2 regions of the Streptomyces sp. JNUCC 64 genome follow, and region 2 is predicted to be linked to the other one. Evidence: predicted binding sites of a transcription regulator. Region 2 holds the regulator's gene; the other holds the start of a gene.
What was found. The regulator HrcA, encoded in region 2, represses chaperone genes, less so after heat shock. The targets are predictions, from matches to a motif close to TTNGCACTCNGNNNNNCNGAGTGCNAA.

Region 1 (5,846 bases), 2.3 Mb from region 2:
GAGCTGATCAAGCTCGGTCTGGTCGAGGACAAGCCCTACAAGATCTTCGGCGCCCAGGCCACCGGCTGCTCCCCGGTCTCCGCCGCCTTCAAGGCCGGACACGACGTGGTCCGCCCGCAGAAGCCCGACACCATCGCCAAGTCGCTGGCCATCGGCAACCCGGCGGACGGCCCCTACGTCCTCGACATCGCCCGTCGCACCGGCGGCGCCGTGGAGGACGTGGACGACGCGGCCGTCATCGAGGCCATCTCGCTGCTCGCCCGCACCGAGGGCGTCTTCGCGGAGACGGCGGGCGGCGTGACCGTCGGCGTCACCAAGAAGCTCATCGAGTCGGGTCTGATCGACCCCGCGCTCACCACCGTCGTCATCAACACCGGCGACGGCCTCAAGACCCTCGACGCGGTGACCGACCGGGCCACCGCCACCATCAAGCCGAACCTCGACGCCTTCCGCGAGGCGGGTCTCGCCACGGGCTGAGCCCGCACCTGCCCGGGCGACGGCCCGCACGACCGTCGTCGCCCGGGTGCCTCCCGCCGGTTCCCGGCGCGGCCGGGCCCCGGGCGCACCACACGCCGTACATCACGCCGCACGTCGCGGCGCGCGTCATCCGTCGCGGCCCTTCGCGATGCGCGGCGGACGGCGCGCGACACCCCGCGCCCGCCCGTCCCGCTCCCGGGGCGGGCGCCCGCACACCTCGCGTCGCCCCTCCCGCCCCGCCACCCGCCCCGCCTCCCTCCTTCCCCCCTCTCCCCGTCCCGCACTCCTCCGGAAACGACCGGAAAGGCCATTCCATGAGCGTCACCGTCCGCATCCCGACCATCCTGCGCACCTACACCGACGGCAAGGCCGAGGTGGCCGCCGAGGGCGCGACCCTCGGCGAGGTCATCGCCGACCTGGAGAAGAACCACCCGGGCATCGGCGGTCGCGTCCTGGACGACCAGGGAGCCCTGCGCCGCTTCGTGAACGTCTACGTCAACGACGACGACGTCCGCTTCGAGCAGGGCCTCGGCACCGCCACCCCGGACGGCGCGGGCATCTCGATCATCCCGGCGGTCGCGGGCGGCTGACCCCGCCGGGCCGGGCGGGCCGCTCCCTGTCCGGCCCGCCCGCCCGCCCTTCCCGCCCGGCCCTTCCGCCGGGCCCCGCCCCGCCCGACGCTCTCCGTGACCGGACCGGACCCCTCCGCAAGAGAAGCGGAAGAGGTCATTCCCGAGGATTGAACGCGATAGGGTTGGGGAAACGGCTCGCGCATTTGTGCTTCACACAAATGACTTCTCAGCCGCTCGCCGACAAGATGCAGCCAAACAGCATTACCGAATTGGCCGCTCTGTGTCATTTGTCGGGCCCGACTTGCCCTGAATTCGCGGGCATTATCTGGATATCTCCGATCGGTCGCGCCCAGATTTCTCGTCCAGTTGACCTGTTGCAGACGGCAGTTGGACAGATACATTCAGCGGCGGTCGACGCGTTCCGGCGCACACCCCCAACCGTTGGGGGGTGGAGGTCTGACCCGGGCCCGCGGAGCGCGGTCCTGTGCAAGGGCCAGTAATAGGGGAGTTAGGCATGGCTCAGGGCACCGTCAAGTGGTTCAACGCGGAGAAGGGCTACGGCTTCATCGCGGTCGACGGTGGTGCGGATGTTTTCGTCCACTACAGCGCCATCCAGATGGACGGGTACCGCACCCTTGAAGAGGGCCAGCGAGTCGAGTTCGAGATCTCGCAGGGTCAGAAGGGGCCGCAGGCGGACATGGTCCGCTTGGCCGTCTGAAGTACGCGTCGACTGACTGCGACGTTCCGAGGGGTCCGTACCCGGCTAGGGGTGCGGACCCCTCGCGTCGTCAGTCCCTCTGTCTTTCCGTCTCTCCGCTGTTTCTCTGTCTCTCTGTCTCTCCGAGCCTCCGTCCGCGCATCCGTCTGCGTCCCGGACGGACGGCGCCAGGGGCGCGTCCTCGCTCCCGTTGTCCGCTCCCGCCCGCTTCCGCGCCGTGCGCGCCCCATGTGCCGCGCGCTCCCGTCCGTTCCGGCGTGTACTCCGCGCACCGCGCTGACCTGCGGCGGGACCGGGAGGGACGGTTCCTGGAAGGGCAAGCCGCTTGCACTCGCACCGGTCGAGTGCTAATCATTGGCGTTAGCACTCTACGAGTGAGAGTGCTACGAAGGACCGGGTCGGTGAGGCCCGCGGGCCGGGTGGGGCAACGAATCGCCCGGCGTCGCAGGCCGTCCGTCGCGGGCGCCAGCGCGGTCCGAACCATCCGCTCCACGCCGTAAGGGCGCGGGTAGGACCCCCTTCAGTCCGGGAGGACCACTTCACATGGCCAAGATCATCGCGTTCGACGAGGAGGCGCGGCGCGGCCTTGAGCGCGGTATGAACCAGCTCGCCGACGCCGTCAAGGTCACCCTCGGCCCCAAGGGCCGCAACGTCGTCCTTGAGAAGAAGTGGGGCGCCCCCACGATCACCAACGATGGTGTCTCCATCGCCAAGGAGATCGAGCTCGAAGACCCCTACGAGAAGATCGGCGCCGAGCTGGTCAAGGAGGTCGCGAAGAAGACGGACGACGTCGCCGGTGACGGCACGACGACCGCGACCGTCCTCGCCCAGGCGCTGGTCCGCGAGGGTCTGCGCAACGTCGCCGCGGGTGCCAACCCGATGGCCCTGAAGCGGGGCATCGAGAAGGCCGTCGAGGCCGTCTCCGCCGCCCTGCTGGAGCAGGCCAAGGACGTGGAGACCAAGGAGCAGATCGCCTCCACCGCCTCCATCTCCGCCGCCGACACCCAGATCGGCGACCTCATCGCCGAGGCCATGGACAAGGTCGGCAAGGAAGGCGTCATCACCGTCGAGGAGTCCCAGACCTTCGGTCTGGAGCTGGAACTCACCGAGGGCATGCGCTTCGACAAGGGCTACATCTCGGCGTACTTCGCCACCGACATGGAGCGTATGGAGGCGTCGCTCGACGACCCGTACATCCTCATCGCCAACTCCAAGATCGGCAACGTCAAGGACCTGCTGCCGCTCCTGGAGAAGGTCATGCAGTCCGGCAAGCCGCTGCTGATCATCGCCGAGGACGTCGAGGGCGAGGCCCTGTCCACGCTCGTCGTGAACAAGATCCGCGGCACCTTCAAGTCCGTCGCCGTCAAGGCCCCGGGCTTCGGCGACCGCCGCAAGGCCATGCTCGGCGACATCGCCATCCTGACGGGTGGTGAGGTCATCTCCGAGGAGGTCGGCCTCAAGCTGGAGAACGCGACCCTGGACCTCCTGGGCCGCGCCCGCAAGGTCGTCATCACCAAGGACGAGACCACCATCGTCGACGGTGCCGGTGACACCGACCAGGTCGCCGGTCGCGTGAACCAGATCCGCGCCGAGATCGAGAACTCCGACTCGGACTACGACCGCGAGAAGCTCCAGGAGCGCCTGGCGAAGCTCGCGGGCGGCGTGGCCGTCATCAAGGCCGGTGCCGCGACCGAGGTCGAGCTCAAGGAGCGCAAGCACCGCATCGAGGACGCCGTCCGCAACGCGAAGGCCGCCGTCGAGGAGGGCATCGTCGCCGGTGGCGGCGTGGCCCTGCTGCAGGCGTCCGCCGTCTTCGACAAGCTGGAGCTGGAGGGCGACGAGGCCACCGGTGCCGCCGCCGTCAAGCTGGCCCTGGAGGCCCCGCTCAAGCAGATCGCGGTCAACGCCGGTCTTGAGGGCGGCGTCGTGGTGGAGAAGGTCCGCAACCTGACCCCGGGCCACGGCCTCAACGCCGCGAGCGGCGAGTACGTGGACATGATCGCCGAGGGCATCCTCGACCCGGCCAAGGTGACGCGCTCCGCGCTGCAGAACGCCGCGTCGATCGCCGCGCTGTTCCTCACCACCGAGGCCGTCATCGCCGACAAGCCGGAGAAGGCCGCCGCGGCCGCTCCGGGCGGCATGCCCGGCGGCGACATGGACTTCTGAGCCTCCCGGCTCGGACTTCCGTCGCACAGCGGTACCAGTACCGAGGGCGGCACCCCGATGGGGTGCCGCCCTCGGGCGTTTCCGGGACGGCTCGCGGGGGCGCGTTCCGGGTCGCCCCCGGGGCGCGCTCCCGGCGCCGTTCCCGGTGCGGGCGTTCCGTTGAGGGGCCGACGCTCCGGAACCCTCCGGGTGCGGTGGGCGCGCGGGCCATCCGGCTATCCGAACGCGGCGGACAGCGGCAGCCGGACCTCGGCGACGGTCACCCCGATCCGGGCGAGCCGCTCCACGGCCCAGCCGACCGCCTCCCGCGCGGAGGCCGCCGGCACGGTGCAGGGGAACCGGACGCCGCCCGGGTCCTCTTCCCATCCGACCTCGCCCCCGGCGAGCCCGTCCGCCCGGTCGAACGCGTCGGACTCCCGCTCACCCGGGCGGGTCTCCGGGTACAGGACGAACGCCCAGTCACGCACAGCCGGTGTGCTTCCGGGTCGCTTCAGCGCGGCTTCCACGTCAGGCTTCGGATGCCGGTCATTCTTCACGGGCCTACCTCCTGACGGGGCAACGAACGCGAACTGCCGGGGTCACCGGAGCGGAGGCCCAGGGTGCGTCCGTCCCTTCCGTCCGGCCGCGTCGGGGGCGGCGACCGGGCGGGGTCAAGGGGTGGGGGGAGGGGAGGGGTTAAGAGCGTTAAGCGGCTTGAACGGCTTGAACGGCTTGAACGGCTTGAACGGCTTGAACGGCTTGAACGGCTTGCGGCGGGTGCGTGGGTGCGCGAGGTGCGCGGGCCCAGGGGGTGGACGGTTCTGTCCCGGGGGAAGTGGTCTCGGCGGCCCCTGGCGTCACCGCGCCGGGTCGCGTCCGCCGGTACGCTGCCGGGCGTGGACGGCGGTGCGGGTGGCGGGAACGGTGACGGTGACGGCGGGAGCGGCGGCGCGGGGGCGTCCGCGCGGTTGATGGCGCTGGCGGTGTCCCTGCGGCGGGTCAACGGCGGGATCAACCGGCTGACGCACGCCTTCGCCACGGCCCACGGTCTGCACCCGACGGACGTCAGCGCGCTCGCCACCGTCCTGGACGCGGAGGAGCCGGTCACCCCCGGGCTGCTGCGGACCCGGCTGGGGCTCACCTCCGGGGCGGTGACCGCCTGTCTGGACCGGCTGGAGCGCGCCGGGCACATCCGTCGGACCCGGGACGAGACCGACCGCCGGGTGGTGCGCGTCGAGTACGCGGACGAGGCGCGGTTGGCGGCGCGGGCCTTCTTCCGGCCGCTGGCGGTCGCGGGGGAGCGGGCCCGGCTCCGGTTCGACGACGCGGAACTCGCCGTCGTGCTGCGGTTCCTCGACACGTTCAGCGAGGAGATGGGGCGGTTGGAGGGGGAGCCGGAACCGGCGCCCTCGGGTCCGGCGGCCTCTTCGGGGGCGGTGTCGTCGTCCTCCGGTTCGGTGTCCTCGGCGTCGGTGTCCTCGACCCCGGTGTCCTCGACCCCGGTGTCCTCGGCCTCGCCGCCCTCGCCGCCTCCGCCTCCGCCCTCGCCGCCTCCGCCTCCGCCGTCGCCGTCCTCGCCTCCGGCGGCGCGCTGAGCCTGGGCCGGGGGCTCTTCTGGTGCCTCCCAGGTCGGTCGGTCACCCCCTACCCTCCAGATATCTCAATGCATCAAGATAATCTCCAGGCAGGACAGCCCGTCGCCCGTCGAGACAGCGGATGTATCGCCCATGCCCCGCAGCGCCCGTTCCGTCAGCCCTTCCGGTTCCGCCAGCCCCTCCGGGGCCGCCGGGCCGGTCCGTCCCGGCCGCTCGTCCCGGGCCGGCCGGCTGCTGGTCCCGTTGGTCCTCCTGCTCGTCTGGCTCGGTGTGGGCGGGGCGCTCGGCCCGTACGCGGGGAAGCTGGGGGAGGTGGCCACCAACGACCAGGCCGCGTTC
Region 2 (5,846 bases):
GCACCCCGGCGCGTACGCCGCGGCGCTCGCCGGGGGGCGCTCGCCCGGCGCGGGCCGGGAGCTGCTCACCGCCGAGGACCGGCGGGTCGAGCGCGTCCTGCTGGAACTGCGGCTGCGCGACGGCTGTCCGCTGGACCTGCTCCGGCCCCAGGGCCTGGCCGCCGCCGCACGGGCCCTCGCCGACGGCCTCCTGGCGCCCGGACCGCACGCCGAGGGGCGCGCGGTGCTGACCCTGCGCGGACGCCTGCTGGCGGACGCGGTGGTCCGGGACCTGGTGGACTGACGTCCCCCTCCCGGACCCTCCCCCCGGACGGCGTGCGCCCGGGCGCCCCCTCCCGGGCCCTCCTCTTGAGCGCGCCCCTCCCGGAGGGCCTCCTCCCGGACGGGCCCTCCGGACGGCCTCCCGACCGACCCACGTCCAGGTCCAGGTCCAAGCCACGGCCACGGACTCCGGGCCGCACCGGGAGGGACCGGTCAGCCGGGCCCGGCCACCGGCCCCGGCCCCTCACCGGCCCCGGCCTACTGGCTCGCCCCCACCGTCACATGGTCGATGAGGTGTTCCACCGGCCCCAGCAGCTCCGGTTCCAGGTCCCGGTAGTCGCGCACCCGTGACAGGACGTGCCGCCAGGCCGCCCCGGTGTTCGGGGGCCAGCCCAGCGCGGCGCACACCCCCGTCTTCCAGTCCTGTCCGCGCGGCACCACGGGCCACGCCCGGATGCCCAGCGCGGCGGGCTTCACGGCCTGCCAGACGTCCACGAACGGATGGCCGACGACCAGGGTGTGCGGATCGGTCACCGAGGCGGCGATCCGGGACTCCTTGCTCCCCGGGACCAGATGGTCCACGAGCACTCCCAGCCGGGCGTCGGGACCGGGCCCGAACTCCTCGACGATCGCCGGGAGGTCGTCCACCCCCTCCAGGTACTCGACCACCACGCCCTCGATCCGCAGGTCGTCGCCCCACACCTTCTCGACCAGCTCGGCGTCGTGGCGCCCCTCCACGTAGATGCGCCCGGCGCGCGCGACCCTGGCGCGCGCCCCGGGGACGGCGACGGAACCCGACGCGGTCCGCGCCGGGGAACCGGAGCCCGGCCGCGCGGGACGGACCAGGGTGACCGGCGCGCCGTCGATCAGGAACCCGGCCGGGGCCATCGGGAAGACCCGGAGCTTGCCGAACCGGTCCTCCAGGGTGACGGCGCCCGCCTCCACCCGGACCACCGCCCCGCAGAACCCGGTGGCCACCTCCTCCACCACGAGGTCCGGTTCCGCCGCGACCTCGGGCACCACGGCCCGCTTCTTCCAGGGCGGAGTCAGGTCCGCCGGGTACTGACGCATCCCGAGACCATAGAACGCCCGCCGCCCGCCCGCCCTCCGGAGCCCGCGCGCGGGTCAGCCCCCCGACGGCCCCTCGTACCGTCCGGCCCGGACCGCGTCCCGCTGGTCCCGGACGAACCCGGCGTCCACCACCGCCCCGTGCCCCGGCACGTACCGGCCCCGGGGGCCGCCGAGGGCCAGCACCCGGTCCAGGGCGTCCGGCCAGGCCGCCGGGTGCGCGTCGGGCCCGGCCTGCGGCGGTCCCGACTCCTCGACGAGGTCCCCGCAGAAGACCACGGGAGGCTCCCCGTCCACCACCACGACCAGGTCCTGTCCGGTGTGCCCGGGGCCCGCGTCCACCAGCGTCACCGACACACCGCCCCCCAGATCGAGTGGACGGGACCCGCTCACCTCGACCCCGGGCGGACGCAGCGCGGCGGCGGACGCGGCGGCCTCGGCCGGGTCCACCCCGTACCGCACCGCGTCGGACCGCAGCTCCTCGCGCCCGGTCGGGGTCCCGCCGGTCAGGGCCGCTCCGAGCCCCGCCGCCCCGTAGACCACGGCCCCGGGGAACGCGGCGGCGCCCAGGACGTGGTCGAAGTGGAGGTGCGTCAGCGCGAGGTGCGTCACATCCCGTCCGCCGAGCAGCCGTGCGGTCTCCTCCCGCAGCGCGGCGCCCTCCCGCAGCGTGGAGCCCGCGTCCACCAGCAGCGCCGCGCCGTCCCCCGCCACCAGCCCGACCGTGCAGTCCCAGCCGGGCAGCCTCCGCCGCCCGGTCCGGGGTCCGATCCGCTCCCAGCCCGCCGCCGCCCAGGGGATCTCCGGTGTCGTCCGCATACCGTGACGTTAGGTCATGCGCGCCCCGGTGGACGCGGGCCCCGTCCCCCGTCCGGGAGGCGTCCGGCGGCCGTCGGGAGCCGGCCGTGGTCTTCCGGCGGTCTTCCGGTGGTCTTCCCGCACATCGGGGACGGCCGCGGAGGCGTCCGGGACGCGTCCGTGCGGTGGCGGGAAGCGGGTGGGGAAGGCCGGGCGAGGGGTGCGGAAGGGGCGCCGGGGACGGTTCCGGCCGGGCCGGACCCGTCACGGCCTTGCTCCGCGCGTACCCACCGGCCGTACACTTGGCGGGGAACGCTGGCACTCGACGGTCATGAGTGCCAGGCACCGGTCCCGACGGCCGGGACGGGCCGTGGACGGGCCCGCGAGGGCGGACGGAGCAGGAGGTGGGCGGTGCTCAGTGAACGCAGGCTGGAAGTGCTGCGTGCCATCGTCCAGGACTACGTCGGCACCGAGGAGCCGGTCGGTTCCAAGGCGCTGACCGAACGGCACAGCCTCGGGGTCTCCCCGGCGACCGTCCGCAACGACATGGCGGCGCTGGAGGAGGAGGGGTTCATCGCCCAGCCGCACACCAGCGCCGGGCGCATCCCCACCGACAAGGGGTACCGCCTGTTCGTGGACAAGCTCGCCGGGGTCAAGCCGATGACGGCCCCCGAACGGCGCGCCATCCAGAACTTCCTGGACGGCGCGGTGGACCTCGACGACGTCGTGGCCCGCACGGTCCGGCTGCTCGCGCAGCTGACCCGGCAGGTCGCCGTCGTGCAGTACCCGTCCCTGACCCGCTCCACCGTGCGGCACGTGGAACTGCTGTCGCTGGCACCGGCCCGGGTGATGCTCGTCCTGATCACCGACACCGGCCGGGTCGAACAGCGCATGGTGGACTGCCCGGCCCCGTTCGGCGAGAGTTCGCTGGCGGATCTGCGGGCGCGGCTCAACAGCCGGGTCGCGGGGCGTCGGTTCGCCGACGTGCCGCGTCTGGTGCAGGACCTGCCCGAGGTGTTCGACACCGAGGACCGGGGCAGTGTCTCCACCGTCCTCTCCACCCTGCTGGAGACGTTGGTCGAGGAGACCGAGGAGCGGTTGATGATCGGCGGCACCGCCAACCTCACCCGCTTCGGACATGACTTCCCCCTCACCATCCGGCCCGTCCTGGAGGCGCTGGAGGAGCAGGTCGTGCTCCTCAAGCTCCTCGGGGAGGCCGAGTACTCGGGCATGACCGTGCGGATCGGTCACGAGAACGCCCACGAGGGGCTCAACTCCACGTCCGTGGTGTCGGTGGGCTACGGTTCGGGCGGCGAGGCAGTCGCCAAACTCGGCGTGGTCGGCCCGACCCGCATGGACTATCCGGGAACGATGGGAGCAGTACGCGCAGTGGCACGTTACGTCGGACAGATCCTGGCGGAGTCGTAAGTGGCCACGGACTACTACGCCGTACTCGGCGTACGCCGCGACGCCTCCCAGGACGAGATCAAGAAGGCGTTCCGCAGGCTCGCGCGCGAGCTGCACCCGGACGTCAACCCCGATCCGAAGACCCAGGAGCGGTTCAAGGAGATCAACGCCGCTTACGAGGTGCTGTCGGACCCGCAGAAGAAGCAGGTCTACGACCTGGGCGGAGATCCGCTCTCGCAGTCCGGCGCCGGCGCGGCCGGCTTCGGCGCGGGCGGCTTCGGCAACTTCTCGGACATCATGGACGCCTTCTTCGGAACGGCGTCGCAGCGCGGCCCCCGCTCCCGCACCCGGCGCGGCCAGGACGCGATGATCCGGCTGGAGGTGGAGCTGGACGAGGCGGCCTTCGGCACCACCAAGGACATCCAGGTCGACACCGCCGTCGTCTGCAACACCTGCAACGGCGAGGGCGCCGCGCCCGGCACCAGCGCGCAGACCTGTGACATGTGCCGTGGTCGCGGCGAGGTGTCGCAGATGACCCGGTCGTTCCTCGGCCAGGTCATGACCTCGCGTCCCTGCCCCCAGTGCCAGGGCTTCGGCACGGTCGTGCCCACCCCGTGCCCCGAGTGCGCGGGCGACGGCCGGGTCCGCTCCCGCCGCACCCTGACGGTGAAGATCCCCGCCGGTGTCGACAACGGCACCCGCATCCAGCTCTCCGGGGAGGGCGAGGTCGGCCCCGGCGGCGGCCCCGCCGGTGACCTCTACGTCGAGATCCACGAGCTGCCGCACGCCGTCTTCCAGCGGCGCGGCGACGATCTGCACTGCACGGTCACCATCCCGATGACGGCTGCCTCGCTCGGCACCAAGGTGCCGTTGGAGACCCTGGACGGGCTGGAGGAGGTCGACATCCGGCCCGGCACCCAGTCCGGTCAGTCGATCCCGCTGCACGGCCGGGGCGTGACCCATCTGCGCGGCGGCGGCCGGGGCGACCTCATCGTCCACGTCGAGGTGCAGACCCCGTCCAAGCTCGACCCCGAGCAGGAACGACTGCTGCGGGAGTTGGCGAAGCTGCGCGGCGAGGAGCGGCCCACCGGGCAGTTCCAGCCCGGGCAGCAGGGCCTGTTCTCCCGGCTGAAGGACGCGTTCAACGGTCGCTGACGCCTCCCCCCGTCGCCGTCCGGCGGCGGGGCCGGTGTACCGCGCCCGTCCGATGTCCGTGTGACGACTCCGTTCCGCCCCGCCCCGGTCCACCGGAAGCGGGGCGGGACTCCGGCGCGGCTCCTCTGCCCGGCCCGTCCCGTCCCCTCCGGGGTCCCCTCGCGTCCCTCCCGGGTCCCCCTTCCGGGTGCTGTCGCGTCCCGCGCCGCCGGACACCGCGTCCGCACCCCGGGTTCCGGCGGATTCCCGGCCTGGCCGACAATCGCCGTCGGACTGCTCGTACGCTCCTCAAGTACCGCTCTGACCTGCGGGAAAGGTCGGTCAAGAGCGATCAGAATCCGATCTAGAACGGCCGAATATGCCAGATGTACGGCTGGATTCGGACTTGTGCGACGGACGTGACAACATGCCGTCATGTCCTCCGCACTGACCGATCTCTTTCCGCGCCCGATCGTGCAGGCACCGATGGCCGGCGGGGTGTCCCGGCCACAACTCGCCGCCGCCGTCTCCGAGGCGGGCGGACTCGGCTTCCTGGCCGCCGGGTACAAGACGGCCGAGGGCATGTACCAGGAGATCAAGCAGCTGCGGAGCCTGACCTCCCGCCCGTTCGGGGTCAACGTCTTCATGCCCCAGCCCGAGTACACGGACCCCGCCGTCGTCGCCGTCTACGGACACCAGCTCGCGGGCGAGGCCACCTGGTACGGCACCGAACTCGGCGACCCCGACAGCGGCTGCGACGACGGCTACGACGCCAAGCTCGCGATCCTCGTCGACGACCCGGTGCCGGTGGTCTCCTTCCACTTCGGCTGCCCCGCCCGCGAGGTCGTGGAGGCCCTCCGCAAGGTCGGCACCCTCACCCTCGTCACCGCGACCACCCCCGACGAGGCCCGCGCCGTGGAACGGGCGGGCGCCGACGCCGTCGTCGTCCAGGGCGTCGAGGCGGGCGGCCACCAGGGCACCCACCGCGACGTCCCCGACGCGGACGGCGCCGGGTTCGGACTGCTCACCCTGGTCACCCTGGTCCGGGAGAGCGTGGGGATACCCGTGATCGCCGCCGGTGGACTGATGTGCGGCGCCCAGATCGCCGCCGCCCTCGCCGCCGGGGCCGACGCCGCCCAGCTCGGCACCGCGTTCCTGCCCACCCCCGAGTCCGGCGC

Region 1: the regulator HrcA is predicted to act here: its motif matches at 2,128-2,154, upstream of groL (chaperonin GroEL).

The regions. Positions count from the first base shown of each region.
Region 1 is NZ_CM137015.1:3,548,676-3,554,521, reverse strand. It holds gene thrC (threonine synthase) at 1-477, shown strand, start outside; gene ACVWNX_RS14425 (MoaD/ThiS family protein) at 792-1,067, shown strand; gene ACVWNX_RS14420 (cold-shock protein) at 1,564-1,767, shown strand; gene groL (chaperonin GroEL) at 2,311-3,933, shown strand; gene ACVWNX_RS14410 (hypothetical protein) at 4,149-4,400, opposite strand; partial or broken gene ACVWNX_RS14405 (MarR family winged helix-turn-helix transcriptional regulator) at 4,884-5,309, shown strand; gene ACVWNX_RS14400 (MMPL family transporter) at 5,640-5,846, shown strand, end outside.
Region 2 is NZ_CM137015.1:5,799,286-5,805,131, forward strand. It holds gene hemW (radical SAM family heme chaperone HemW) at 1-283, shown strand, start outside; gene ACVWNX_RS24005 (DUF3097 domain-containing protein) at 520-1,332, opposite strand; gene ACVWNX_RS24010 (MBL fold metallo-hydrolase) at 1,387-2,148, opposite strand; gene hrcA (heat-inducible transcriptional repressor HrcA) at 2,539-3,555, shown strand; gene dnaJ (molecular chaperone DnaJ) at 3,556-4,689, shown strand; gene ACVWNX_RS24025 (nitronate monooxygenase) at 5,104-5,846, shown strand, end outside.